4 regions of the Streptomyces sp. NPDC002057 genome follow, and region 2 is predicted to be linked to each of the others. Evidence: riboswitches for the same ligand, from Rfam matches in the RefSeq annotation. Region 2 holds a riboswitch; each other region holds the start of a gene.
What was found. Region 2 has a riboswitch for cyclic di-AMP ahead of ABT129_RS07815 (C40 family peptidase). Riboswitches for the same ligand answer to the same signal wherever they lie in the genome.

Region 1 (7,076 bases), on a different contig from region 2:
CTCTGCTACACTCCGCCGCCCACGTGATCCATGTCATGGTGCTGCAAAGGAACCGGGGTGCGGGGGCGAACGTTGTTCACCCCTTGTGAACTGGACCGGAGAGCCTCCGTTAACGCTGAACCACGGGGGGCGTTCACACGATGGAAACATCGAGCGAATCAGCCCCCGTGCCTGCGAAAGGGCCCCGGGGCGCCCCTCGAAGGGCCCAATGACCCCCCTCGGGCGCCATCGGGGCCCTTTTCCTTGTGAAGAACTTCACGAACTTTCCCGACGGCACGTCGCCGGAGGGCTCGATAGGTGCCCGCTATGCCACGGATAGGGCGATCCCATCGAGGATGTCGTGCTCGCTGACGACGACCTCGTGGGCTCCGACCCGCTCGACGATCTCCCTGAGGACGATCGCTCCGGCGATGATCACGTCGACCCGGCCGGGGTGGATGACCGGGATCGCGGCCCGCTCGGCGTGGGTCGAGGCGAGCAGCCGGTCGGTGACCTCGGCGACCTGGGCCGCGGAGATCCGGGCGTGGTGGATCTTCTCGGAGTCGTACTCCGGGAGTCCGAGGGCGATCGCGGCGACCGTGGTGACCGAGCCGGCGAGCCCGACGAGGGTCCCGGCGGTGTCGATCGGCACGGTCTCGGCGGCCAGGTCGAGCGCGGCCCGGACGTCGGCGCGGATCGCGTCGGCCTCCTCGGCGGTCGGCGGGTCGTTCCTGACGTGCCGCTCGGTGAGCCGGACGCAGCCGATGTCGACGGAGCGGGCGGCCTCGACGTGCTGGTTGCCGGTGACGAACTCGGTGGAGCCGCCGCCGATGTCCACGACGAGATAGGTCTCCGGGCCGTGCAGTTCGCCGGTGGCGCCGGTGAAGGAGAACGCGGCCTCCTGGTCGCCGGTGATCACCTCGGGCTCGACGCCGAGGATCTCCACGACCCCGTTCACGAAGTCGTCGCGGTTCTCGGCGTCGCGGGAGGCGGAGGTGGCGACGAAGCGGAGCCTCTCGGCGCCCAGCTCCTCGATGACCCCGGCGTACTCGCGGCAGGCGGCGAAGGTCCGCTCCAGCGCCTCGGGCGCGAGCCGGCCCGTCCGGTCGACGCCCTGCCCGAGGCGGACGATCGTCATCCGCCGGTCCAGCTCGACCAGCTCGCCCGTCTCCGGGTGCACGTCGGCGACGAGGAGGCGGATGGAGTTCGTACCGCAGTCGATTCCGGCGACCCGGGTCACTTCGTCTCCTCGTCCTTGTCCGCGCACGGCGTCACGCAGGCGCCCTTCGCCCACCACTCGGGCAGCATCGCGAGGGCCTCGTCGCCGAACGGGTTCACGCCCGGACCGGCGACCAGGGAGTGACCGACCAGGACGTGCAGGCACTTGACCCGGTCCGGCATGCCGCCGGCGCTCGGGAAGCCCTCCAGGACCTCGATGGCGTCCCGGCGCGCGAGGTAGTCCTCGTGCGCGGCCCGGTAGGCGGCGGCGAGCTCCGGGTCGGTGGCGAGCCGGGCCTGCATCTCCTTCATGACCCCGTTGGCCTCCAGGGTCCCGATGGCCGAGGCCGCCCGGGGGCAGGTCAGGTAGTACGTGGTCGGGAACGGGGTGCCGTCGGGGAGCCGGGGCGCGGTCTCGACGACGTCCGGGTTGCCGCACGGGCAGCGGTGCGCGATGGCGCGCAGGCCGCGGGGCGGCCGGCCGAGCTGGAGCTCGAAGGCGGCGATGTCCGTCCCGGTCGGCTCGGTGCGTTCGGTCTGCGGAGGAGGCGTGTGCATGTCTGCCTTGATCGTGTGTCGTGTCGCGTACGAGGGTCAGGGGCGGTCGGCGTGGTCGACGCCGTCCCAGAGGTTGTCGTACCAGGGGCGGTCCGCCGCGCCCTGGTCGGCGCGGGGCCGTTGCTCCGCGTCGGGGTCGTTCACCGTGAACCCGGTCTCGCCGGGGAGCAGGTAGTGCAGGTGCTCGCGGGCGAGGCGGCGGACGTAGGCCGGGTCCTGGAGGCGGGCCTTCTCGTCCTTGAGCTCCTCGACCCGCCGGGCGGCGTCGGCGGCCTTGCGCTCCTGCTCGGCGATCTCGCCCTGCTGGGAGACGTAGCTGCGCATGGGATAGGCGAGCGCCACGACGAGGGAGCAGACGATCAGGGCGAGGAAGGCCGCGCGGCCGGTGAGCCGGGAGCGGCGGGCCTGGCGGCGGGTCTGGGAGCGGTAGACACGGGCGGCGGTCTGCTCTCCGAGCAGCCTGATCCGGGTCGCGGTCGAGAACCGGTCCCGGTCCTTCGCGGCCATGTCGTGTCGCCTCCCCTGTTCACGCGGACGTCCCCGCACACGGTACGGGACCGAGTGCGGGGACGGACGGAACTACCGGGTGCGACGCTGTCAGCCCTTGAAGCGCGGGAAGGCGCTGCGGCCGGCGTAGACCGCGGCGTCGTCGAGGATCTCCTCGATGCGCAGCAGCTGGTTGTACTTGGCGACGCGGTCCGAGCGGGCCGGGGCGCCGGTCTTGATCTGACCGCAGTTCACCGCGACCGCGAGGTCGGCGATGGTGACGTCCTCGGTCTCGCCGGAGCGGTGGGACATCATGCACTTGAAGCCGTTGCGCTGGGCCAGCTCGACGGCGTCGAGGGTCTCGGTCAGCGAGCCGATCTGGTTGACCTTGACCAGGAGGGCGTTCGCGGTGCCCTCCTCGATGCCGCGGGCGAGGCGCTCCGGGTTGGTGACGAAGAGGTCGTCGCCGACGATCTGGACCTTGGCGCCCAGCTTGTCGGTGAGGACCTTCCAGCCGGCCCAGTCGTCCTCGTACAGCGGGTCCTCGATGGAGACCATCGGGTACGCGGAGACGAGCTCCTCGTAGTACTCGGTCATCTCGGCGGCCGAGCGGGACTTGCCCTCGAACTCGTACTTGCCGTCCTTGTAGAACTCGGACGCCGCCACGTCGAGCGCGAGCGCGACGTCGGTGCCCGGCGCGTAGCCGGCCTCCTTGATGGCCTCGAGGATGAGGTCGAGGGCGGCGCGGTTCGACTCCAGGTTCGGGGCGAAGCCGCCCTCGTCGCCGAGGCCGGTGGAGAGGCCCTTGCGCTTCAGCACGCCCTTGAGCGTGTGGTAGATCTCGGCACCCCAGCGAAGGGCCTCGGAGAAGGACTCCGCGCCGATCGGGGCGATCATGAACTCCTGGATGTCCACGTTGGAGTCGGCGTGCGACCCACCGTTGAGGATGTTCATCATCGGAACGGGCAGCAGGTGCGCGTTCGGGCCGCCGAGGTAGCGGAAGAGCGGCAGGTCCGAGGCCTCGGAGGCGGCGTGCGCGACGGCGAGCGAGACGCCGAGGATGGCGTTGGCGCCGAGGGAGCCCTTGTTCTCGGTGGCGTCCAGGTCGAACATGGCCTGGTCGATCAGGCGCTGCTCGGTGGCGTCGTAGCCGACGAGCTCCGGGCCGATCTGCTCGATGACGGCGAGGACGGCCTTCTCGACACCCTTGCCCTGGTAGCGGTTCGGGTCACCGTCGCGAAGCTCGATGGCCTCGAACGCACCGGTGGAGGCGCCGGACGGAACAGCAGCACGGCCGGTGCTGCCGTCGTCGAGGCCGACCTCGACCTCGACCGTGGGGTTGCCTCGGGAGTCCAGGATTTCCCGGGCTACGACGACGTCGATGGACGGCACGAGCATCTCCTTTTTGGGATGTGACGCTGGATGTGACGCATGACCGGTGCAGGGTCGCTCGGCCTTGCGACAAGAGCCTAACCGGCTCGGGGGCTCCGGCCAGCCGGGCGCCCGCCCCCTGGGACGAAAAAGGACCCAAGGGCATGCATCTGGGGACGAAGGGCCCCGAATCTACTGGGCGGTAACCGTCAGGTCCTCCCGAAACGGGGGAACCCCGGCCCGGCGCGCACGGGGGAAGGGCGCGCCGGGTCGGGGTGGTCACCGCGGGAGGGTCGTGGGGGCCGCGTGAGCCGCCGGACTCACACGGACCGCCGGGCTCACTTCAGGTGGAGCTGCTGGCCCGGGTAGATCAGGTCGGCGTTCTCGACGACGTCCTTGTTCAGCTCGAAGAGCTTGGCCCAGCCGCCCTTGACGCCCTGCGCCTGAGCGATCTTGCTGAGGGTGTCGCCGGTGGCGACCTTGTACTCGCCGTCACCCTTCTTGACCGTCTCGCCGGTCGGCGTGGTGACGGTCTTCTTGGCGGCGGCCTTCGGCGCGGCCTGCTGCTGCGTCGCCTTCTTCGGGGCCTGACGCTGCTCGCTGCGGGTGGTCGGCTGCTCGGCCTTCCGCTCCTGCTGCGGCTGCTGGGTGTCCTGCTTCGGGGTGCTCTCGGCGGCGCCGCCGTCGTACGAGGCACCGGAGAGGCCCACGCCGCAGCTCGGCCACGCGCCCTTGCCCTGGCCCGCGAGGACCTTCTCGGCGATGGCGATCTGCTGGGACTTCGACGCCTGGTTGGCGGTCGAGGCGTAGGCGGTGCCGCCGTACGCGGCCCAGGTGGAGGCCGAGAACTGCAGGCCGCCGTAGTAGCCGTTGCCCGTGTTGATGGACCAGTTGCCGCCGGACTCGCACTGGGCGACGCGGTCCCACTCGGAGGCCGTGGCGGCCGAGGCGGTGCCCGCGGTCATCAGCGGGGCGGCGACGGCGACACCGGTGACGCCGACGAGCGTGACGACCTGGGTGGCCTTGGAGGGACGGCGGTGTTTGCCCTTACCGGAAAACAGCATGGAGATTCTCCTCACCGACGCCTGTGAGGTGAGCTGTCGGGTTCGGGCCGGAAGAGTTGCCCGGCCGCGTGTCCTAGCACGCGGCTTCACCCCAAGCCGATCGTCGGCCGTCTGTCTCAACGGCCGGGACCGGCACTTACCTTGGGTCCCCCACTCCTGCCTTCGGCGCTTACGCGACGACTGTTCCCATCGGCCGACGGCAGGATTCGGCGTTTCGGTCGACGGGGCCCGCGGTGGCGAGCGGTGACGACCGTAGACACAGACCCACCGGAAGTTCAAAGAGGCGTATTGCGGAAATATCGCCCCTCCTTGCCTTCCGGCGGGGGGTGTTTGCGCAGGTGAGAGGTGACGAAAGCAAACTTCGCGGACGTGACACGCCAGTTGGGGCGAAGAGACCCATGTCTCACTTGCCCAGAACCGGACATTTGACCCCGAATCACACCGCCGGCGCGGGCGAACCGTTCGTCAGGTCGAGGCTCTGACCAGGCAGGATGAGGTCCGGATCGACGCCCACGGTCCGCCGGTTGGCGTCGTAGAGGGCGGTCCAGCCTCCGGGGAGTTCGTTCTCCTGTGCAATGTCGGACAGGCTGTCGCCCGGCCGCACGGTGTACGCGTCCGAAGTGCCCTGACTGTCCGTTGCGTCCTTGTTCGTCGCTTCGTCGGTCACGGGGGTCGCCTCGGGCTCTTCCGCCAACTTGTCCTTGCCCGAGGCATGTCTACCGGATTCGGTGACACTGTCCTTCTTGTCGGTTTCATCCGGAGCCGCGTCACCCCGGTGCTTGCCGGTGCCGGGCGTGGCCGACGTCTCGTCACCTTCCGGCGTACCGGGCGTAACGGACGTATCGGGCGTACCCGGGGTGGTGGGGGCGGTCGGCGCGGAGGGGTCGGCCGAGTCCGTCGGAGCGGTGGGGCTCACCGGCGCGGTCGGCGTGACGGGCGCGGTCGGCGGGGCGGACGTGGCGGGCGCCGTGGGCGAGACGGGTGCGGTCGGGGAGACCGGCCCGGTGGTCTTCCGCGGGGCCTCGGCGGCCTCGCCGGCCTCCGTGGAGCCCTTGGAGCCCGTGGAGGCCTCCGGGAGCCCCGTGTTCCAGCTCGACTCCGGGACGGCGGCCGGGGTCGTCGGGACGGACGTGGGGCCCGGGTTCACCCCGGTGGCCTTCCCGTCGTTCTTCAGGCCGGCGATCGGCGCGCAGGTGGCCCACTCGGTGCTGCCCTTGGCGAGGGCCTTCTCGGCCACGGCGATCTGCTGGCCGCGGCTGGCCAGGTCGGGGCTGGGGGCGTAGGCGAGGCCGCCGTTGCGCTCCCAGCTGTCCTGGGTGAACTGGAGGCCGCCGTACATGCCGTTGCCGAAGTTGGCACTCCACTGGCCGCCGGACTCGCACTCGGCGACCCGGTCCCAGGTGGCGGCGTCGGCGGCGGACGCGGATCCGGTGGCGAGCAGAGGCAGCGCCATGGCGGATCCGGTCACGCCCGCGGCGACGACGATGGCGGGGGCCTGACGGGGGCGACGGTGTCGTCCGTTCCCGGAACGCATAGATGCGCCTTTCGCGTGACGGATGTGACTCGTGACGGCTGAGACTGCGGCGAAACGTAGCCGCATTCGAACACTCATCACAAGTCGATGGACCCGCGATCACGTGAAGATCACATTTCTGACGCCACGTCAGTTCAGTGGACCCGTACGGAAGGGGAGAACTCCACCGGAAGCGTGCGCAATCCCCGCATGATGAGCCCGCCGCGCCAGCGCAGTTCGGCCGGATCGGCGGCAAGTCGCAGGTCCGGGAGGCGAGTCAGCAGGGTGGCGAGCGCGGTCTGTCCCTCCAGGCGGGCGAGCGGTGCGCCCAGGCAGTAGTGGATGCCGTGCCCGTACCCGAGGTGCTGGTTGTCGCGCCGCGCGAGGTCGAGGGTGTCCGGCCCGTCGAACCGCTCCGGGTCCCGGTCGGCGGCGGCGAGCACCACGAGCACCGGGTCCCCCGCCGGGATCTCCTGCCCGCCGACGGTCAACGACTGCGTGGCGTACCGCCAGGTGGCCATCTCCACGGGCCCGTCGTACCGCAGCAGCTCCTCGATCCCGGTCTCCAGGAGCCCGGTCTCCCCCGCCGCGATCGAGCCCTGCAGCAGCTCGCGCTGGCCGGGGTGGCGGAGCAGCTGGTACATGCCGTTGCCGATGAGGTTGACGGTCGTCTCGAAGCCCGCGAAGAGCAGGATGAAGGCCATGGCGGCGGCCTCGTTCTCGGTGAGGTGCTCACCGTGGTCGGAGGCCTTGATGAGCCCCGAGATGAGGTCGTCCCCGGGTTCCTCGCGCTTGCGGTGGATCAGCTCGGCGAGGTAGCCGCGCATCTTCTTGACCGACCGGGCGACCCCGCCGCGCGGCCCCCCGCCGTGCCGGATCATCATCCC
Region 2 (7,076 bases):
CGGCGCGTCCGGCCAGCTGCCGACCACCACACCGAGCTGCTCGATCCCGCGCGCCCGCAGCGCCTCCGCCGTCAGGGTCGTCGAGTTGAGCGTCCCCAGACCGGCCGGGACGACCACCAGGACCGGCGCGCCGAGCAGCGCCGCCGCGTCCGCGAGCGTGCCGCCCTCCTCGTCGAAGCGGACGAGCAGCCCGCCCGCTCCCTCCACGAGGACCAGGTCGTACGCGGCGGCCAGCTTCCTGGCCGCCTCGGCGACCTCGCCGGGGCCGACCGGGGCGAGCCCGGCCCGCCGGGCCGCCGTGCCCGGGGCCAGCGGCTCCGGGAATCGGCCGAGTTCGGCGGAGCCCGCCGCGCCCGAGAGCCGGACGACCTCGTCCGCGTCCCCGCGCTCCTCGGGGCCGACACCCGTCTGCGCCGGCTTCAGCACGGCGACCGACCGGCCCGCGGCCGTGGCCACGGCGGCCACCGCCGCGGTCACGACCGTCTTGCCGATCTCCGTGCCCGTACCGCTGACGACGATGATTCCCACTGCTGTCCTCGCTCTTCCGGTCAGCCCGCGGCCGCCGCCGCGCGTACCGCGGCGCAGATCCGGGCCAGGTCCTCGTCGCCCGTCACGTACGGCGGCATCGTGTAGATGAGGTCGCGGAACGGGCGTACCCACACGCCCTCCCGGACGGCGGCCCGTGTCGCCGCCGCCATGTCGACCGGGTGGTCGAGCTGGACGACACCGATCGCGCCGAGCACCCGCACCTCGCGGACGCCGGGCAGTTCGGCGGCGGGGGCGAGACCCTCCCGCAGTCCCGCCTCGATCCGCTTGACCTCGACCTGCCAGTCCTGCGAGAGCAGCAGGTCGATCGAGGCGCAGGCCACCGCCGACGCCAGCGGGTTGCCCATGAAGGTCGGCCCGTGCGCGAGCACCGGGACCTCGCCCCGCGAGATCCCGTCGGCGACCCGGCTCGTGCAGAGCGTCGCCGCCATCGACAGGTAGCCGCCCGTCAGCGCCTTGCCCAGGCACATCACATCGGGGGAGACGCCCGCCTGGTCGGCGGCGAACAGCGTGCCCGTACGGCCGAATCCGGTGGCGATCTCGTCGAACACGAGCAGCACGTCGTGCGCGTCGCAGGCCTCGCGCAGCACCCGCAGGTACTCCGGGGCGTGGAAGCGCATGCCGCCCGCGCCCTGCACCACCGGCTCCACGATCACCGCGGCCAGTTCGTGCGCGTGCTCCGCGATCGAGCTCCGCAGCAGCTCCGCGTAGGACTCCTCGTACGTGGCCGGCGGGGCGTCCACGAAGACCTGCGGCTGGAGCACCCCCGCCCACAGCTCGTGCATCCCGCCGTCCGGGTCGCACACCGACATCGGCTGCCAGGTGTCTCCGTGGTACCCGCCGCGCCAGGTGAACATCCGCTGCTTCCCGGGGCGGCCGAGCGAGCGCCAGTACTGCAGGCACATCTTGACCGCGACCTCGACGGAGACGGAGCCCGAGTCGCTCAGGAAGACGTGTCGGAGCGGCTCGGGGGTGATCTCGACGAGCCGGGCGGCGAGCCGCACGGCGGGCTCGTGGGTGAGCCCGCCGAACATGACGTGGCTCATCCGGCCCAGCTGATCGCGGACCGCCTCGTTGAGCACCGGGTGGTTGTAGCCGTGGACCGCCGACCACCAGGAGGACATGCCGTCGATCAACTCACCCTGTCCCTCGGAGGGTTCGGCGAGCCGGAGCCGTACACCGGAGGCGGACTCCACGACCAGCGGGTCCGTACGGCCCGGCATGGGGCCGTACGGGTGCCAGACGTGGGCCCGGTCCAGGGCGATGAGTTCGTCGGTGCGCACGGCCGTCACGCGTTGGGGGCCAGGTCCGTACCGGCGCCCCGGCGTCGCACCGCGACCAGGTCCGTACGCGCCTGGTTCGGTCCGGCTTCGGCCTCCGGGGCCTCGGCCGGCGCGGGCACCGCGTGACCGCCGCAGGGACCGCAGCCCCCGCCGGCCTCCGCGTGCGAACCGCAGCCCGCGCCCTCGTCCGACCCGTGCGAGCCGCAGCCCGCCGTCGCACCGGAGCCGCAGCCGCCCGTCGCACCGGCCGCGGCGAGCGCGTCCGCGCGGTGCTTCGGCAGCGTGGTCGTGCCCGCGCCCTCCACCTCGAAGCCCGCGTCCGCGATCATGTCCAGGTCGGCCTGACCGGCCTGGCCCTCGCTGGTCAGGTAGTCGCCGAGGAAGATCGAGTTCGCGATGTTCAGCGCCAGCGGCTGCATCGACCGCAGGTGCACCTCGCGGCCGCCGGCGATCCGGACCTCGACGTCGGGGCAGACGAACCGCACCATCGCCAGGATCCGCAGGCAGCGCTGCGGGGTGAGGTTCCACTCCTTGGCGAGCGGCGTCCCCTCGAAGGGGATGAGGAAGTTGACCGGCACCGAGTCGGAGTCCAGCTCGCGCAGCGCGTAGACGACGTCGACGAGGTCCTCGTCCGTCTCGCCCATGCCCGCGATCAGGCCCGAGCAGGCCGACAGACCGGCGGCGTGCGCCTTCTGCACGGTGTCCACCCGGTCGGCGTACGTGTGGGTCTTGGTGATCCCCTCGTACGTCGCCTCGGACGTGTTCAGGTTGTGGTTGTACGCGTCGGCGCCGGCGTCCCGCAGCCGCTCCGCCTGGCCGTCCGAGAGCAGCCCCAGGCAGGCACAGACCTCGACGCCCTCGTTCTGCTCCTTGATGGCCTCGATGGTCCTGCCGACCCGCTCGACGTCCCGGTCCGTCGGACCGCGGCCGCTCGCCACCAGACAGACCCGCTTGGCCCCGCCCGCGACACCCGCCGCGGCGGCCTGGGAGGCCTCGTCCGGCTTCAGCCAGGTGTACTTGAGGATCTCGGCCTTGGAGCCGAGCCGCTGCGAGCAGTACGAGCAGTCCTCGGGGCACAGCCCCGACTTCAGGTTCACCAGGTAGTTGAGCTTCACCCGGCGCCCGAACCACTGACGGCGCACCTTGCCGGCCGCCGCCACCACATCGAGCAGTTCGTCGTCGGACGTCGCCAGGACGGCGAGCGCTTCTTCGCGGGTCGGCAGCTCGCGCCGCAGCCCCTTCTCCACGAGCGTGTTCAGCAGGTCCATAACCGCTGATCCTTGCCTACCACGCACCCCCGGGCCAAGGAGGATCCGAACAAACGCCTCCGATGGAGGTGTGTGGATGACCACATCCCGACCTCGGCATCATCCGGTTAGGGTCTGTGCGCTGCCTACAAAAGGATCGCCGCATGCCACAGGCCGACGACGTGCGGGCCGCGGGCCCGCGCCGTACCGCGTTCGACTGGACCGACGCCGAGGCACGCCGCCGGGCCGACGCCGGTCTCGTCCGCACGCTGCGCCCCCGGGCCGCCGAGTCCGAGCTCCTCGACCTGGCGAGCAACGACTACCTCGGCCTCACCCGCCGCACGGAGGTCACCGAGGCGGCGGCCGAGGCGGCCAGGCGCTGGGGCGCCGGCTCCACCGGCTCCCGGCTCGTCACCGGCACCACCCGGCTGCACACCCGCCTGGAGCGGGAACTCGCCGAGTTCTGCGGTTTCGAGGCGGCCCTCGTCTTCTCCTCCGGCTACACCGCCAACCTGGCGGCGCTCACCGCGCTCGGCGGCCGGGACTCCCTCGTCGTCTCCGACGCCTCCAACCACGCCTCCATCGTCGACGGCTGCCGCCTCGCGCGCGCCGAGACCGCCGTGGTGCCGCACACCGACCCCGAGGCCGTGCGCAAGACCCTCGACGCGCACCCCGGACGGCGGGCCCTCGTCGTCAGCGACTCCGTCTTCTCCGTCGACGGCGACAAGGCCCCGCTGCCCGAGCTCGCCGCCGCCTGCCGCGCGCACGGCGCCGGACTCGTCGTCGACGACGCCCACGGCCTCGGCGTCCTCGGCGACGGGGGCCGGGGCGCCCTCCACGAGGCCGGGCTCGCGGGCGACGAGGACGTCGTCGCCACCCTGACCCTCTCCAAGTCCCTGGGCAGCCAGGGCGGCGCCGTCCTCGGCCCCGCCCGGGTGATCGAGCACCTGGTGAACGCGGCCCGCACCTTCATCTTCGACACCGGCCTCGCGCCGGCCGCCGCGGGCGGCGCGCTCGCGAGCCTGCGCCTGCTCGTGGCCGAGCCGGGCCTCGCCGGGCGGGCCCGGACCGTCGCGACCACGCTCCACCGGCTGCTCACGGAGGCGGGCCTCACCGCCGCCCGCCCCGACGCGGCCGTCGTCTCGGTGCGCGCCCCCTCCCCGGAGGCGGCCCTGCGCTGGGCGGCGGACTGCAGGGAGCAGGGTCTGGTGGTCGGCTGCTTCCGGCCGCCGTCCGTCCCCGACGGCATCTCGCGGCTGCGTCTGACGGCGCGTGCCGACCTGACGGACGCGCAGATCGAGCACGCGGTGGAGACGATCCTGCGCACCGCGCCCGCCGCCCGGCGGGGATGACGGGAACGGGGCGGTCACTGACCGCCCCGCACGTCCGCCCGCGCGGCCCCCTGTGCGGCCGCCCGCACGGCCACCCCTGCGCGCACGCCCCGCGGGCCCGCCCGCTCCCTCGATCGTCCCGTGCGGCCCAAGAGCGTTCCCGGGCAGCAGAGTTCACCGCTTCGAGCGACAGATAGGGACATATCTTGGTGGAACGCCGCCCGGCGCGGCACGATCGGTGGCACTCTGACGCGAAGCGCAATCCGGGGCAGCCGCCCCGGCGGGAAAGGGACAGCGTCGCCATGGCAGATCACCAGGAAGCATCCGTCACGCTGCCGAGCGACCCCGCCTCGGTCCCCACGGCCCGGCGGTTCGTCGCGGAGGTCCTGGCCGGCTGGGGCCTCGACGACGCCGCGGACCTCGCGGACTCGATCCGCCTGGTGGTCTCCGAACTGGCCACCAATGCCGTGCTCCACACCCTCGGCCAGTCGCCCACGTTCACGGTCGAGGTCCGTCTGGAGCGCGAGGAGCGGCTCCACATCGGCGTCACCGACAGCCACCCCCGCAGGCCGCGACGCCTTCCGGCGGCGGTCCAGCAGGACAACGGCCGGGGCATGGTCATCATCCGTGTCCTGGCGGCGGAGGCCGGTGGCCGCCTCTCCGTCACGCCGACCGAGGACGGCGGCAAGACGGTCTGGATCACGGTCCCGTGGTGCGCGGCCCCGGTCCCCAGCTGTTAGCCGGGGGACGCGTGAGGGGGTGCGGCGGTGCCACCGCACCCCTCACGAACGGACCGCTACCGCCTGATCAGCGGACGCGGCCGTAGTAGACCTTCGACGACCAGATCTTGTCGAGCTTCACCCAGGATCCCCTCTTGGGCGAGTGCCAGATCTTCCCGCTGCCGGCGTAGATGCCCACGTGGTAGACGCTTCCACCGGAGTGGAAGAAGACCAGGTCCCCCTTCTGCCTGCTGGAGGCGGAGATGTGCCGGGTCTTGTTGTACTGCTGCTGCGCGGTGCGGGGCAGCGACTTGCCCGCCTTCTTGTACGCGTAGAGCGTCAGACCGGAGCAGTCGAACCTGGAGGGTCCGGTGCTCCCGTACCGGTACGGAGCTCCCTTCTTTGCCGCGGCGACGCTCAGTGCCTTGTTCGCGTGTGTGGTCGCTGCCTGGGCCTCCGATGCCGCACCGGGTGCGAACAGCGTGCCGCCGACGGCGGCGAGGGTGAGAGCCGAGACGGCTCCGGCCCGGGACAGCAGGGACGGGACATGCATCTGCGCAGTCATGCGCAACCCTTCGTCAGCCGCCTGCGAAGGATGACCTGTCGGGTTCGGGCTGGCGAAGATGCCCGGCCGCTGACGCGGCTTCACCCCAAGGAACGGACCCGCCGCCGAAACAGCGCGTTCGTCCCGTAAAAATCGGGTCCTCCACTCCTGCCGATCCACTCCTGTCGACCAGACGTCCGGGACAGCGGCAGGACTCGGCGTCCGCCCGGACCGCCCCGCCGCGGTGGCGGGGGCTTGTCGTCGACAGGGATCTTGACCCACACCAGGGTCGAAATCCGAGCTGAAACGGCGATATGTGAGGCTCCTCACGACTGATCCATTCAGGTGGACAGACAGCCTTTGTGATCTTCGGAGGTTTGGCCGACGAGCCCCGCACCAGCGATGGAACGCCCGATTCCGCTAGATGTGTACACCTGTTGCGCAACTCACCCCGCACATATGTCGACTCGTCGACTACGCCGAACGGGGGAGCGATTCTGCGGTGCGCGTCGGCCGTCCGGACCTGGACACGACGCGCCGGAATGTCAACTCGCCCGGGCTCGCGGGACGGTGACGCGGCCACTTCTGCGCTCGCCGTCGAGCACCCGCAGGGCGCGCGCGAGCGTGTCCGCGTGCACCTCGCTCTCGCCCCGCTCATGCATGAGCGTCAGGGCCTCGCGCAGTGCCTCGGCACGCCCCACCAGGGCCTGGGCCGCGCGCAGGGCGCCATAGGTATGCGCACCCCTGGATGGATTGATCTTCCCAAGGAGGTCGACCACTTCGAGGTAGGCGTCGACGAGTTCACCCTCGGCCCGGGTCAGGGCGGGCAGCGGCGGCAGCTCGGGGACCACGGCACGCTCACCGCGCCGGGCCGTCGGCGGCCGTGCCGCGGCCGGCGATCACATGGTCCACCAGGCCGTACGCGCGGGCCGCCGGCGCGTCCAGGACCGTGAGGCGGTCGAGGTCGGCGTCGATCCGGTCCCGGTCCCGGCCCGTGTCCTCGGCGAGCAGCCGGGCCACCAGCGAGCGGAGCCGGAGCAGTTCGCGCGCCCGGAGGTCGAGGTCGCTGGGCTGTCCCCGGAGCGGCTCGTCCATGGACGGCTGCTGGAGGGTGACGCGGGCGCCGGGCAGCATCATGCGCTTGCCGGGGGTGCCGGCGGCGAGCAGGACGGCGGCGGTGGACGCGGCCTGGCCCAGGCAGGTGGTCCCCACGTCGCAGTGGAGCGAGCGCATCGTGTCGTAGATCGCGGTCATCGCGTCGACGGAGCCGCCGGGGGAGTTGAGGTAGAGCGCGATGTCCTGGTCCGGTGCCGCGTGGTCCAGGTAGAGGAGTTGGGCGATGACGTCGTTGGCCGACGTCTCGTCGACCGGGGTGCCGAGGAAGACGATCCGGGATTCGAGGAGCT
Region 3 (7,076 bases), on a different contig from region 2:
GGGCTACCGCACGGTCTGCGTCGGCGGAGTCGGCTTCTTCAACCGGCAGCCGCCCCTGGGCACCGTGCTCCCCGGCCTGTTCCAGGAGAGCCACTGGGAGCCCTCCTTCGGCGTCGCCTCCCCGACCTCCTTCGAGTCCCAGGTCACCCGCGCCGAGGAGGTCGTCGCCGGACTCCCCCACGAGCGGCGGCTCTTCCTCTTCGTCAACGTGTCCGCGCTCCACCAGCCCAACTGGTTCCATCTGCCGGGCGCCACCCGCGAGGCGGGTGACTCCCGGGAGACCCACGCGGCCGCCCTCACCTACGTCGACCGCCACATCGGCCGGCTCTTCGCCGCGATGAGCAGCCGCCGCCCGTGTTTCGCGATCGTCTGTTCCGACCACGGCACGGCGTACGGGGAGGACGGCCACACCGGTCACCGGCTCGGCCACGAGGTCGTGTGGACCGTCCCGTACGCGCAGTTCGAGCTGGCGGGCCCGGAGCGGGAGGCCGCGGCATGAGCGACGACGCCACCTCGCGCCCGTACCGGAGCTACGTCTACGCCTACCCGCACAAGACGGCGTACCGGAGGCTGCCCGAGCGTCCGGAGCTGGCCGCCCTCTGGCGGGGCGAGCCGAAGGACGCGCTCTCCCTCTACGCGCACATACCGTTCTGCGAGGTCCGCTGCGGCTTCTGCAACCTCTTCACCCGGATCGGCGCCCCCGACGAGCTGACCACCCGCTACCTCGACGCCCTCGACCGCCAGGCCGCGGCCGTGCGCGAGGCCCTCGGGGAGAGCGACCCCGTGCGGTTCGCGACGGCCGCGTTCGGCGGCGGCACGCCCACCTTCCTCACCGCCGCCGAGCTGGAGCGGCTCTGCGACATCGCCGAGCGGCGGACGGGGGTGGACCTGCGGGCGGTGCCGCTCTCCGTGGAGACCTCGCCCGCGACGGCGACCGCCGACCGCCTCGCCGTGCTCGCCGAGCGGGGCGCGACCCGTCTCAGCATCGGGGTGCAGAGCTTCGTGGAGGCCGAGGCGCGCGCCGCCGTCCGGCCGCAGCGCCGCGCGGACGTCGAGTCGGCCCTCGGCCGGATCAGGGACACCGGCGTCCCCGTCTTGAACATCGACCTGATCTACGGGATCGACGGGCAGACGGAGGAGACCTGGCGCTCCTCGCTCGACGCCGCCCTCGCCTGGCGCCCCGAGGAGCTGTACCTCTATCCGCTGTACGTCCGGCCGCTCACCGGCCTCGGCCGGATCTCCCCCGGCGCCGACCGCGCGTGGGACGAGCAGCGGCTGCGCCTGTACCGGTACGGCCGTGACCATCTCCTCTCCCACGGGTACGAGCAGGTGTCGATGCGGATGTTCCGCCGGGCGGACGCGGCGCCGCTGGGCCCGGACGACCACGCCTGCCAGACGGACGGGATGATCGGACTGGGCTGCGGGGCCCGCTCGTACACCTCGGCCCTCCACTACTCCTTCGACTACGCGGTCGACATGCGGGAGATCCGCTCGATCATCGACGCGTACACGGAGACCGCGGACTTCTCGCGCGCCGAGGTCGGCCGGTGGGTCGACGCCGGGGAGGCCCGCCGCCGCCATCTGCTGCAGTCGCTGCTCCAGGCCGGGGGCATGCCTCTCGCGGAGTACGAGGAGCGGTTCGGTTCCTCTCCGTTCGCCGACTTCGCGGAGGAGCTGGGCCGGTTCGAGGCCCTCGGCTGGCTGGACGGGGAGGCGGCGGGAGGGCTCCTGAGACTGTCGCCGGAGGGGCTCGCCCACTCGGACGGTCTCGGCCCCGAGCTGTTCTCCCCCTCGGTGCGGGCCGCGATGGCCGCGTACGAGCCGAAGTAGCGGGCGGCCATGGACCTGACCCTGCTCTACCGCGGGCCGCTCTCCTCCTGCGACTTCGACTGCCCGTACTGCCCGTTCGCCAAGCGCCGGGACAGCCGGGAGCAGCTGCGGGCCGACCGGGCCGCGCTCGAACGGTTCACCGGCTGGGCCGCCGGGCAGACCGGCGACCGGCTGCGGATCCTCTTCACCCCGTGGGGCGAGGGCCTGGTCCGCTCCTGGTACCGGCGGGCGATCGTCGAGCTGTCCCGGCTCCCGCACGTCGAGCGGGTGGCGATCCAGACCAATCTGAGCTGCCGGACCGACTGGCTCGCCGAGGCGGACCCGGAGACGGTGGCGCTCTGGTGCACGTACCACCCGGGGCAGACGCCGTACGAGCGCTTCCTCGCGAAGTGCGGGGAGCTGACGGAGCGGGGCGTCCGCTTCAGCGTCGGCGTGGTCGGGCTCCCCGAGCACGCCGGGCACGCCCGAAGGCTGCGGGCCGCGCTGCCGCCGCACGTCTACCTCTGGGTGAACGCGGCGGAGGGGCACACGTACACCGACGCGGAGGCCGCGGGGTGGACGGGGATCGACCCGCTCTTCCCGTACAGCCGCCGTCCGCACCGCTCGGCGGGGCTGCCCTGCCGGACCGGCGAGTCGGTGATCTCGGTGGACGGCGAGGGGACGGTGCGGCGCTGCCACTTCGTCAAGGCCGAGCTCGGGAACCTGTACGACGGTTCCTACCGCGCCGCCCTGCGGCCCCGCGCCTGTCCGCTCGGCGTCTGCGACTGCCACATCGGCTACGTCCATCTGGAGACGCTGCCGCTGTACGACGTGTTCGCCGGCGGGGTCCTGGAGCGGATCCCCGCCGTCGTGCCCCCGCCGGCCTCCCCCGGGGCTACAGGGGCATGAGGTCGGGGCGCTTGGCCTCGACGTGGTCGCCGGAGCTCTCGCCCCGGAGCCGGCGCCCGATCCAGGGCACGAGGTACTCCTTGGCCCAGTTGATGTCGTCGCGGCGCACCTCCAGCGTGCCGCGCGGCGGAACCGGCGGCCACGCCTGGTCCGGGTCGGCGGGCACCGGCAGGCCGAGGACCTGGGCGGCGCGCAGGGCCACCCGGGTGTGTCCCTCGGCCGAGAGGTGCAGCCGGTCGTTGTCCCAGGCCCGCCGGTCCTGGACGGACCTGAGGGACCACAGGTCGAGGACCGGGCAGTCGTAGCGGTCGGCGATGGCCCGGACGTGGGCGGTGTACGTGGCGATCTTGCCGCGCAGGTGCCTGAGCACGGGTACGTCACGGGTGTCGAAGCCGGTGGTCACCATCACGGTGCCGACGGCTGAGGTCAGTTCGGCGACGGCGCGCTCGAAGCGCTCGGCGACGTCGTCGGGGTCCGTGCCGGGGCGGATGATGTCGTTCCCGCCCGCGCAGAAGGTCACCAGGTCGGGGGCGAGTTCCTTCGCCCGGGGGACCTGTTCCGCCACGATCTGGTCGAGGAGGCGCCCGCGTACGGCCAGGTTGGCGTAGCGGAAGGCGTCGTGCTCCGGCAGCTGGTCGGCGAGCAGCACCGCGAAGCGGTCCGCCCAGCCGACGTACGTCCCGGCGGGCCCGGGGTCTCCGACGCCCTCCGTGAAACTGTCACCGATCGCCGCGTACGACCCGAATGCGTTCTTGTCTCTTGATCTCGAATCGTCTGCCACGGGAGCACATCCTTCCCTTTCGGATGTGACCTACGCGACCGTAAGGAGGGGTTGACGCTGGGTGACATATGCCACCGATAAAGAATTTGCCAAGCCGGAATAGACCTCGGGCACGCCGATGGCCCGGCACGGGGTGCCGGGCCACTCGGGTGACGGGTGTGCGTCAGATGGAGACGCCGTGCTGGCGCAGGTAGGCCAGCGGGTCGACGTCGGAGCCGTAGCTCGGCGAGGTACGGATCTCGAAGTGCAGGTGCGGGCCGGTGGAGTTGCCGGTGGAACCGGAGAGGCCGATCTGCTGGCCGCCGGTGACGGTCTGGCCGGACGAGACGGAGAGCGAGGAGAGGTGGGCGTACTGCGAGTAGTTGCCGTCGGCGTGCTGGATGACGACCTCGTTGCCGTACGAACCGCTCCAGCCGGCCGAGACGACCGTGCCCGCGCCGACGGCGCGGACGGTGGTGCCGGAGGAGGCGATGAAGTCGGCACCGGTGTGGTAGCCGGAGGACCACATGGAGCCGGAGGCGCGGTACGGGGTGGAGACGCCGCCGCCGACCGGGGCGACCCAGCCGGACGCGGAGGTCGAGGCGCCGGAGGTGGAGGAGCCCGAGGACGGCGCGGTGGAGTTCGAGGACTCCGTGCTCGCGGCCGGGGCGGCGGAGCGCTCGCCGCCGCGCGAGGCGCGGGGGGCCTCGTCGTTGTTCTTGGCCGAGGCCTTCGGGGCGGCCTCGGGCGCGGCGCTCTTCGGCGCGGCGGCCGGGGCCTTGCTCTTCGCGCCGAGCGTGAGCTTCATGCCGGGCAGGATGAGCGAGGGGTTCTCGCCGACGACCTGGCGGTTGTCCGCGTAGAGCTTCTGCCAGCCGCCGGTGAGGTGGTGCTCCTCGGCGATCTTCGACAGGTAGTCGCCGCTCACGACGGAGTACGTCTTCGGCTTGGCCTTGGCGGTGGGCGCGGCCTGGACGGCGGCGGAGGCCTTCACCTGGGCGGCGGCCGTGACGGCCTGTCCGGGAACGGCGGCCGGGGTGGCGGCGTGGGCCCCGGTGGCGCCGAGGAGCGGGAGGGCGACGACGGCGCCTCCCGTACCGGCGGCGACGATTCCGCGGGTCAGGGGGTTGGACTTGGTACGGCGGTGCTTACCCTTCGCGGGCATGGCGAATTCCTCTCCGGCGCCTGCGAGGTGAGCTGTCGGGTTCGGACTGGAGATGCCCGGCCGCGTGTCCACGCGGCTTCACCCCAAGCCGTCCTGCTTCGCGGGACCGGCGTACTTCCTGGGTCCCCCGCTCCTGCCACGCATGGGATGGGTGGAATTCCGGACGGTGGCAGGATTCGGCGGTCCGACCGGATTGACGGTGACGCTAGACGAGCGGGGTCGGCACGAACAAGCCACTGATTTCCGCCGGCTTTCCCCACCCGCTCCTCCGCCCGGAATTCCGGTCACCCTCCGTCGATGACGGTCCTTCGATTTCCTTTTTCCGTACGGCAATTGCCCCGGGCCTCCGGCCACGATCCGTCACTTCTATGACCCTGCTCACGCGCCGCGGCTCATCTCGCCTGCAACCAGGGCGCGTTATACGCAAGGCCTCAATTCGGACAGATCACCCATTCCCGTCCAGGGGGGTGCGCCGACACCGTCCCGGCTGGATGATTGCCCCTGGAACCGACCTCGTGTCGGGGCACCCGAACGTCGATCATCAGGAGCATCCGTGACGCAGCAGCTGCCGCAGGTCCCGCCCGCCGAAGCGACCGAGCCCGAGCTCGCCGAGGTCCGCAACTTCCGGGACGTGGGCGGCCTGCCGACGACGGACGGGCGCGCCGTGCGCCCCGGCCGTCTCTACCGCAGCGGCCACCTCGCCCACGCCACCGAGGAGGACGTCACCTTCCTCGACTCGCTGGGACTGCACACCGTCTTCGACTACCGGAACCTGGCGGACCGGAAGATCGAGGGTCCTGACGTGGACCTGCCCGGCGTGCGGAACGTGAACATACCGCTCAACGACCCGGCCGACGGCAAGGAGTTCTGGAAGCTGGTCCGCGACGGCGACATCGAGCAGCTGCGGGAGATCCTCGGCGAGGGCAAGGCCGCGGCCCGAATGTCCGACTCGTACCGGAAGATGGTGGTCGAGCGGACCGCGGAGCACAGCCGGATCCTGCACTCCCTGGCGGAGGACAGCCTCCCCGCGCTGATGCACTGCGCGGCCGGAAAGGACCGCGCCGGGCTCTCCATAGCGATCACCCTGCTCGCCGTCGGGGTCGAGCGGGAGGCGATCGAGGCGGACTACGTGAAGTCGAACGACCCGCACCGCCGCTACAAGGTGCGCCGCAGCTCCACCGACGCGGACGCGATGTCGCCCGAGGTGATGGAGCTGCTGAGCCCGCTGTTCGACGCGCGGGTGGAGTACCTGCGGGGCGCCTTCGAGATGATCGAGGCGACCTGGGGTTCGGTGGACGCCTACCTCACGGAGGGCCTGAAGCTGGCCCCGGAGACCCGCGAGCGCCTGCGGGAGCGCCTGCTCACGGAGGCGTGAGCCCGCGCCGCGCTACTGGTTCTGCCCGCCCAGCATGAAGAGCAGGTAGAGGAAGCCGGCGAAGAGGTGCCCGGCGACCAGGTACGCGAAGAGGCGGAGGACCAGCCCCTTGGGGAACTTGCCTTCCTCGCGCTCCTCGCCGGTGACAGGTCGTGACTTCTCGGACATCTCGGTCCTTTTCTGTCGAAGGGGATGCACATACGGGAGAGGTACGGGGTCAGCGCCGGTGCGGGGTGCCGTCGCCGAGGCACAGCTCGGCCGCGGGGCTCTGCATCAGGGTATGGACGAAGAGCAGCTCGGCCCCGCCCGGGGTGGCGGCCCCGATCCGGTGCGGGGTCAGCGAGTCGAAGTGCGCGCTGTCCCCCGTGTCGAGGACGTGGACGGTCTCGCCCAGCGCGAGCCGCACCCGGCCCTCCAGGACGTGGATCCACTCCTCGCCCGGATGGACGCGCACGATGTCGGCGCGGGTGGCGTACGGCACGTGGACCCGCAGGCACTGGAGGGCGCGTCCGGCGCCGCCGGCCTGGCGGTAGATCCAGCCGTCGGCCTCGACGGGTTCGGAGCGGCCGGCCCGGACGACGGGGTCGCGCTCGGGGGGCGCCTCGCCGAGGAGCTCGGAGACCGTCGTACCGTAGATGCGGGCGAGGGCGAGCAGCATCGGCAGCGAGGGTTGCCGGTTCCCCGTCTCCAGGCGGGAGAGGTGGGCCGGCGAGAGACCGGCCCGCTGGGCGGCGGCCTCCAGGGTGAGTCCCCGGCGGCGGCGCAGGGCCCGCAGCTGGGGCGCGACGTCGGGCAGGACGTCGGGGGTGACGGGGTCCGGGGAGATGTCCCCGGGGACGTGGTCCATGCGTCCATTCCGCCAGGATCGTGCCTCTGAGGCAAGTTTCTTGCCCCAGAGGCAAAAACCGTCGGCCACGTGCGGCCCGACGCACGGATCAGCGCGGATCACCACACCGTCGCGTGCGACTCGACGCCGGGTCACCGCTCCGTCGCGTGCGGATCAGCGCTGGGCCACCGCCTGCTTGACCAGTGTCCTCCCGAAGTCCCACATCAGCCCG
Region 4 (7,076 bases), on a different contig from region 2:
GGCCTCCAGGGCGAGTCCGTAGGTCCAGCCCGAGCCGAGGAAGGTGAACTGCTCCGCCGTCAGGACGCTCTCGTCCAGGGGGGCGGTGAGGGCCAGTTCGGCGTCCCGGGCGGCCTCCTCGACGGTGGCCACGCCCTCGGGGAGCGCGTCCTCGGACTCCAGGTGCGCGCGGAACAGGGCGAGCGCCGTGGTCGCGAAGCGGGTCTGGACCACCGACTCCTCGTCGGCGAAGTCCAGGACGGCGACCTCGTCGGCGAGGTCCATGACCGGGGTCGTCGGATCGGCGGTGACGGCGCCCGTGGGGATCGTGCCGCGCAGCTTGGACAGGACGGCAAGGACCTCGCTGGTGGTGCCGGAGCGGGTGATCGCCACGACCCGGTCGTACCGGCGCCCGTAGGGGAACTCCGAGGCCGCGAAGGCGTCGGTCTCGCCGTGACCGCCGGACTCGCGCAGTTCCGCGTAGGCCAGGGCCATGAACCAGGAGGTGCCACAGCCGATGACCGCGACCCGCTCGCCCCGCCGGGGCAGGGCGGAGGTGTGCTGGGGCAGGGTGCGGGCAGCCTGTCGCCAGGTCGTCGGCTGGGAGGCGATCTCCACGGCGGTGCGGGTGGTGCTCATGCCGGTCTCCTTGCAAGAAGAGTGCACAGGAATGATGGAAGATGCTTGAAGTCGATGACATTCAAGCAGAAACATGCAGCAGCTTTCCAGGTCCCGCGCCCTCCGACGGATAGAATCGGACGCGCGCACGAGCCCGAGGGAGGGACACATGTCCAAGCACGAGCGGTGGAACACGCTCCTTGAACTACTGGCGGCCTCGGGGAAGCTGGAGGTCGAGGAGGCGGCGACCGCCCTCGACGTCTCCGCCGCGACGATCCGCCGGGACCTCGACGAGCTCGCCGAGCAGCAGCTGTTGATACGGACACGGGGCGGGGCGGTGGCGCACGGTGTCTCCTACGAGCTGCCGCTGCGCTACAAGTCGACGCGGCACGCGGCGGAGAAGCGGCGGATCGCGGAGGCAGCCGCCGATCTGATCGCACCGGGAGAGGTCGTGGGGCTCAACGGGGGCACGACGACCACGGAGGTGGCCCGCGCCCTCGCCCTGCGGTTCGCGAGCGGCCGCGCGGACACGGCGGGGACGGCGGGAGCGGGGGGAGCCGCGACGTCCGGACCCGCCCTGACCGTCGTCACCAACGCGCTCAACATCGCGGGCGAGCTGGCGGTGCGCCCGCAGATCAAGATCGTCACCACCGGCGGGGTGGCCCGGCCCCAGACGTACGAGCTGGTGGGCCCGCTGACGGTCGGGGTGCTCAACGAGGTCGTGCTCGACGTGGTGGTGCTGGGCGTCGACGGGGTGGACGCGGCGCTCGGCGTGATGGCCCACCAGGAGGACGAGGCGAGCATCAGCCGGCTCTTCGCGGAGCGCGCGAGCCGCGTCGTCGTGGTGACCGACTCCTCGAAGATGGGCCGCCGGGCGTTCGCGCGGATCTGTGGTCTGGACCGGATCGACCTCCTCGTGACCGACACGGGCATCGCTCCGGAGGCGGTCGCGCAGCTCACCGAGGCCGGCGTGAAGGTACTCGCCGTCTGAGCCGCCGGTTCACATTGGTATGCAGTCGGACCAATCAGAAGCCCTATTTCCCTTGCCCCTGGGGTGTCCTGCGGAGTTAATCCATTAATTACCGCACGGATGTATACCTTTAAGCTCCCCTCCCCCATCATGTCTCGCACGTGCCGCCGGGGCACAGCGCGACAGGAGAGGCGGAGCATGATTCCCATCAGCCGCAGGGGATTCGTCGGTATCGGCGCGGGGCTCGTGGCGGGCGCGGCGCTCCCGACGGCCCGGGCGTCCGCCGCCGCGCGGGCGGCCACCGGCACCCTCACCGACGTCAAGCACGTGGTGATCCTCATGCAGGAGAACCGCAGCTTCGACCACTACTTCGGCACCCTGCGCGGCGTCCGGGGCTTCGGCGACCGCGCGGCGGGCAACCTGCCCGGCGGCTGGGGGATGTTCAACCAGCCCGACCGGGGCGGCCGCCGGTACCCCTGGAAGCTCAGCGACACCCCGCCCGCCGGCGGCGTGGACGGCGAGACCCTCGCCCAGTGCAACGGCGACCTGCCGCACAGCTGGACCTCGCAGCACGCCGCCTGGAACAAGGGGCGCCTGGACAACTGGGTCACCGGAGTCGGCAACAACCGGACCCTCGGCCACCTCGACCGCGGGGACATCCCCTTCCACCACGCGCTCGCCGACCACTACACGATCTGCGACGCGTACTTCTGCTCGGCGCTCAGCGCCACGGGCCCCAACCGCACCTTCCTGTGGAGCGGGAGGATCGACGCCTCCAGCAAGGACGGGGGCGACGAGTCGGGCCTCACCTGGGAGACGTACGCCGAGGCGCTGCAGCGCGCCGGGGTGAGCTGGAAGCTCTACCAGAACGCCCAGGACAACTACGGCGACAACGGCCTCGCGTACTTCAAGAGGTTCACCGACGCCCGCCCCGGCGACCCGCTGTACGACCGAGGGATGGGATCGGTCCCCAAGGTCACCGGGTCGACGCCGGACGACATCGCCGCGGCCATCCGCGCCGACGTCGTCGCGGGCACCCTGCCGCAGGTCTCGTGGGTGGTCGCGAACGAGGCGTTCTCGGAGCACCCGTACGCGCCGCCCGGGGACGGCGCGCACTTCGTCGATCTCGTCTACCGCGCCCTGGCGGCCGACGCCGAGGTGTTCGACTCGACGGTGCTCTTCCTCAACTACGACGAGAACGACGGCTTCTTCGACCACGTGCCGCCGCCGGTCGCTCCCCCGGGCACCCCGGGCGAGTACCTCGACGGCGTTCCGATCGGGCTCGGCTTCCGCGTCCCGATGCTTGTCATGTCCCCGTGGACCCGGGGCGGCTGGGTGAGCTCCGAGGTCTTCGACCACACCTCCGTGCTGCGCTTCATGGAGACCTGGACGGCCGCGCTCGGCACCCCGGCCGCCTGCCCCCACATCAGCGCCTGGCGGCGGAAGGTGACGGGCGACCTGACCGGCGTCTTCGACTTCGCCCACCCCGTGTACGGCGTGCCGGCCGGCCTTCCGTCCACGGCGAAGGTGATCGGCCAGGCCACCTGCAAACCGCTGCCGAACCCGGCCCCGCAGAACAACGCCCTGCCCGCGCAGGAGTCGGGAACCCGTCCGGCCCGCGCCCTGCCGTACCAGGTGAACGGCAACCTCGACCGCTTCGAGTTCGGGTCCGCGGGGAAGATCCTGGCCTGGTTCTCGATGGCGAACCAGGGAGCGGAGGCCAGGCGGGCGGCCCACTTCTCGATCCACCCGCACCAGCACCGCGACACGGCCGCCTGGCAGTACACGGTCGACCCGGGCGCCACGGCGACCGACTACTTCAACATCGGCACGGGGTCGGGATCGGGGAAGTACGACATCTCGATGATGGGCCCCAACCGCTTCCTGCGCCGCTTCCTCGGGGACGCGTCCAAGGCGGGCAGAGCCGTCGAGGTGGCGGCCCGGTTCGCCCCCGAGGCGGGCTCGGGCCGGACGGCGCTCTGGTTCCGGATGAGCAACACCTCGGCGGGACCGGTGACCTTCACGATCCGCTCGAACGCCTATCGCACGGACGGCCCGTGGACGTACACGGTGCCGGCGAACTCCACGCGGGAGGACTTCTTCAACGCGGTGGCCCTCCACAACGGCTGGTACGACTTCACGATCGTCGTCGACATCGACGGGACCTGGTCGCGCCGGTACACCGGCCACATCGAGACCGGCGCCGCGAGCGTCACCGGCTGAGGCACGCCGGGCGGGCGTCCCGCGCCGATGAGCCGGGGGCGGCTTCCGGGCCGCCCGGCTCATCGGCACGGCCGTCAGCGGCCCGCGTGCGCCGCGCGGTGGATCGTGGCGTCGAGCAGGGCGACCGCGTCCGCGGCCGTACGGCCCGGGGCCCGGTTCCAGGGCCCGATCAGCTCGCTCCAGCCCCGCGACCGGAGCTCGGCCATGATCCAGGCGGCCGCCTCGTTCATGGTCGTGGCGCTGCCGTGGCCGAGCCGGTGCGCGGCGAGCAGCGCGCCGCAGACGCACCGGGCCCCCCGCGCGTCGCGCAGCTTGTACGGGGCGTTCTGCCAGCCCCACTCCGTCAGGACGAGGCGCGCGTAGCCGAGGTGGACCGAAGGGCGCAGATCCGGACGGCCGATACGGCGCCAGGCGTGCAGCCGGTCGGGCAGGACGGCCCCGATCCGGCCGGGGAGGCGGTGCTCGGAGGGCGGGGCCGGCGGCAGCGCGTCGAGCGCGTCCGCGACGAGGCGGTCCACCGGCACGGTGAGCAGAGCCCGCCAGCTCTCGTCGGGCGGGGGCGCGGGCGGCAGTACGGTCGCGGGCCGCGACGGAGTCAGGGGCGGCGGAGCGGTGGTCAAGTCCGTGACGGCACGCTGCCAGGCGGCGCTCTCGTAGAGCTCGGCGGCCTCGCGGTCGAGTCCGTCGGGGGTGAGCAGGGCGGCGGAGGGGGACATCCGGGCAGCTCCTCGGTCGGGGTCACCTCATCTTTCACGACGAATGTCGGTTTTGCGACTTTTAGGGTCGAGTGTCCACCTCTTCGATACGGCCTTTACCGCCCACTACCGAATTTACGTAGCCAAAAGCCCTATTCGGACATAAGGGCGCTGGTGACGCGACTCACTTTCCCGGCACGGCCCTCGGGGCAGAACTCCGCGCAGGCCGGGCCGGACAAGGAAGTTCGAGGAGCCTTCGGCGCGTTCGATCTTGAATTCATCGAATTCGGTGATCCAATTCCCGGGCCCGGGACTCCGGTCCTCTTGTTCTCTGTCGCATTACTGGCCTACGGTCACCTCCATTCGAGCGGATCGCCGAATCCTGCCACCGCTCGAAATACCTCCCTTTTCACCCGACGGCAGGAGCGGGGGACCCACGAATACGCCGGCCCGGAATCCGGGACGGCTCGGGGTGCAGCCGCGTGCGCGCGGCCGGACATCTCCCGTCCGAACCCGACAGCTCACCCCGCAGGCGCCGGAGAGGAATCCCGTCATGCCTGCTCACGGTAAGCACCGCCGCCCCCGACGCCGCGCCGTCTCCCATGGACTCGCGCTGGTCGGCACAGGTGGAGTCGCCCTTGCCCTCCCGCTGATCGCCCCCGCGGCGGCCGGCGCCGCCCCCGTCTCCGGCGCCCCGGAATTCACCGCCCGGGCCGTCGCCGCCCCCGCCGCTCCTGCCGCGGCCCCGGTCGCCGCCAAGGCTCCCGCCGCCCCGGCCGCCGCCCGCACCTACACCGTCGTGAGCGGCGACTCGCTTTCCCTGATCGCCAAGAAGAAGGGAATTCAGGGCGGCTGGAAGGGCCTTTACCGGGCCAACATGAGCGCGGTGGGTGACAATCCGTCACTCATTCACCCGGGTCTTGAACTGACGCTTCGTAAGGATTCCGCGAAGGCGGCTCCCGCCCAGGCGAAGAAGGCCTCCACGACCGAACGGGCCAGCCGCTCCGAGCGCCGGGCCGCCGCGCCCGCCGCCACCGGCGCGGGGGCCTCCGCCGCCGGTGCCGTCCAGGCCGCCCCGGTCGCCGTCACCCAGTACGCGAACAACCTCGACGGCTGGATCCGCGAGTCGCTCGCCGTCATGGCCCAGCACGGCATCCCCGGTTCCTACGAAGGGATCCACCGCAACATCATGCGTGAGTCCTCGGGCAACCCGCAGGCCATCAACCTGTGGGACTCCAACGCGGTGGCCGGTACCCCGTCGAAGGGCCTCCTCCAGGTGATCGACCCGACCTTCCGGGCCTATCACGTGCCCGGCACGTCGATGGACCCGTTCGACCCGGTCGCCAACATCACCGCCGCCTGCAACTACGCGGCCGACAAGTACGGCTCGATGGACCAGGTCAACGGGGCCTACTGACCCCGGAAGTGCCCGCTGAACCAGGAGGTGGCGAGTTTCGCCACCTCCTCCAGGGCGCCCGGCTCCTCGAAGAGGTGCGTGGCGCCGTCGACGACGGCCAGCCGGCTCTCGCAGCGCAGCAGGGAGCCGGCCCGCCGGTTGAGGTCCAGGACCGGCGTGTCCCGGCCTCCCACCACCAGGAGCGTGGGAGCCCGGACCCGGGCCAGACGGTCGGCCGCGAGGTCCGGCCGGCCGCCGCGTGAGACGACGGCGGTCACCGGGGACGCGGGATCGCCCGCCGCCCACAGCGCGGCGGCGGCTCCCGTACTCGCCCCGAAGTATCCCAGCGGAAGGCCCTCGCTCTCCGGGCGCCCGGCCAGCCACTCCGTCGCGTCGGTGAGCCGGCCGGCGAGCAGCGGGGTGTCGAAGACATGCGCCCGGTCGACCGCCTCCGCCTCGGTGAGCAGGTCGAACAGGAGGGTGCCGAGTCCCGCCCGGTTGAGCGCCGCCGCGACCGCCCGGTTGCGGGGACTGTGCCGGCCGCTGCCGCTGCCGTGGGCGAACAGGACGATGCCGAGGGCTCCCTCGGGCACGGCGAGCCGCCCGGCGAGCGTCACTCCGGCGGCCGTGGGGATCCGTACGTCCGAGTCCTGGACGACCGGGTCGTGCGCGGCCCGGTTCCGGTCCAGACAGGCGACGACCTCGGCGTCGGCGGTCTGTGAGAAGTCCCGGTAGAACTGTCCGATCGCGAAGAACCGCTCCGGCGCGTGGACGCTCACGGTCTCGTCGGCCTCGCCGCCGAGCCTGGCCGTCCAGCCCCGTGGCGCGACCGGGACGGCCAGCACGATCCGCGCGGCACCCTTGGCACGGACCACCCGGCACGCGGCGAGTGCCGTGGCACCGGTGGCCAGACCGTCGTCGACGACGAGGACCGTCCGGCCCTCCACCGGGACGGACGGTCTGCCGCCCCGGTAGCGGCGGGTCCGCTGTTCGAGTTCGACGTGCTCGCGCCGCTCGACCTCGGCGAGATCCCGCTCGGTCACCCCGGACTCCCGCAGCACCCGCTCGTTCAGCACCCGCACACCGCCCTCGCCGAGCGCGCCCATCGCGAGTTCGGGCTGCCGGGGCACGCCCAGCTTCCGCACGAGGCAGATGTCGAGCGGGGCGTCCAGGGCGTCCGCGACCTCGGCGGCCA

Region 1: another riboswitch for cyclic di-AMP. It lies ahead of ABT129_RS32175 (transglycosylase family protein); the one in region 2 lies ahead of ABT129_RS07815 (C40 family peptidase).
Region 3: another riboswitch for cyclic di-AMP. It lies ahead of ABT129_RS25900 (M23 family metallopeptidase); the one in region 2 lies ahead of ABT129_RS07815 (C40 family peptidase).
Region 4: another riboswitch for cyclic di-AMP. It lies ahead of ABT129_RS32590 (LysM peptidoglycan-binding domain-containing protein); the one in region 2 lies ahead of ABT129_RS07815 (C40 family peptidase).

The regions. Positions count from the first base shown of each region.
Region 1 is NZ_JBEOXR010000058.1:41,143-48,218, forward strand. It holds gene ABT129_RS32155 (Ppx/GppA phosphatase family protein) at 305-1,219, opposite strand; gene ABT129_RS32160 (DUF501 domain-containing protein) at 1,216-1,755, opposite strand; gene ABT129_RS32165 (FtsB family cell division protein) at 1,792-2,262, opposite strand; gene eno (phosphopyruvate hydratase) at 2,353-3,639, opposite strand; gene ABT129_RS32175 (transglycosylase family protein) at 3,951-4,676, opposite strand; cyclic di-AMP (ydaO/yuaA leader) riboswitch at 4,680-4,854, opposite strand; gene ABT129_RS32180 (transglycosylase family protein) at 5,113-6,210, opposite strand; gene ABT129_RS32185 (cytochrome P450 family protein) at 6,345-7,076, opposite strand, start outside.
Region 2 is NZ_JBEOXR010000006.1:156,529-163,604, reverse strand. It holds gene bioD (dethiobiotin synthase) at 1-528, opposite strand, end outside; gene ABT129_RS07835 (adenosylmethionine--8-amino-7-oxononanoate transaminase) at 549-1,829, opposite strand; gene bioB (biotin synthase BioB) at 1,835-3,097, opposite strand; gene ABT129_RS07825 (8-amino-7-oxononanoate synthase) at 3,241-4,428, shown strand; gene ABT129_RS07820 (ATP-binding protein) at 4,710-5,147, shown strand; gene ABT129_RS07815 (C40 family peptidase) at 5,215-5,691, opposite strand; cyclic di-AMP (ydaO/yuaA leader) riboswitch at 5,695-5,825, opposite strand; gene ABT129_RS07810 (hypothetical protein) at 6,216-6,521, opposite strand; gene ABT129_RS07805 (ClpP family protease) at 6,529-7,076, opposite strand, start outside.
Region 3 is NZ_JBEOXR010000038.1:29,782-36,857, reverse strand. It holds gene ABT129_RS25920 (STM4013/SEN3800 family hydrolase) at 1-499, shown strand, start outside; gene ABT129_RS25915 (STM4012 family radical SAM protein) at 496-1,830, shown strand; gene ABT129_RS25910 (STM4011 family radical SAM protein) at 1,840-2,718, shown strand; gene ABT129_RS25905 (SGNH/GDSL hydrolase family protein) at 2,705-3,499, opposite strand; gene ABT129_RS25900 (M23 family metallopeptidase) at 3,663-4,643, opposite strand; cyclic di-AMP (ydaO/yuaA leader) riboswitch at 4,648-4,807, opposite strand; gene ABT129_RS25895 (tyrosine-protein phosphatase) at 5,197-6,018, shown strand; gene ABT129_RS25890 (DUF6126 family protein) at 6,031-6,186, opposite strand; gene ABT129_RS25885 (helix-turn-helix domain-containing protein) at 6,236-6,865, opposite strand; gene ABT129_RS25880 (aspartate aminotransferase family protein) at 7,019-7,076, opposite strand, start outside.
Region 4 is NZ_JBEOXR010000060.1:16,562-23,637, reverse strand. It holds gene ABT129_RS32610 (SIS domain-containing protein) at 1-618, opposite strand, end outside; gene ABT129_RS32605 (DeoR/GlpR family DNA-binding transcription regulator) at 767-1,588, shown strand; gene ABT129_RS32600 (phosphocholine-specific phospholipase C) at 1,766-3,790, shown strand; gene ABT129_RS32595 (DUF6197 family protein) at 3,865-4,506, opposite strand; cyclic di-AMP (ydaO/yuaA leader) riboswitch at 4,852-5,033, shown strand; gene ABT129_RS32590 (LysM peptidoglycan-binding domain-containing protein) at 5,039-5,902, shown strand; gene ABT129_RS32585 (phosphoribosyltransferase family protein) at 5,896-7,076, opposite strand, start outside.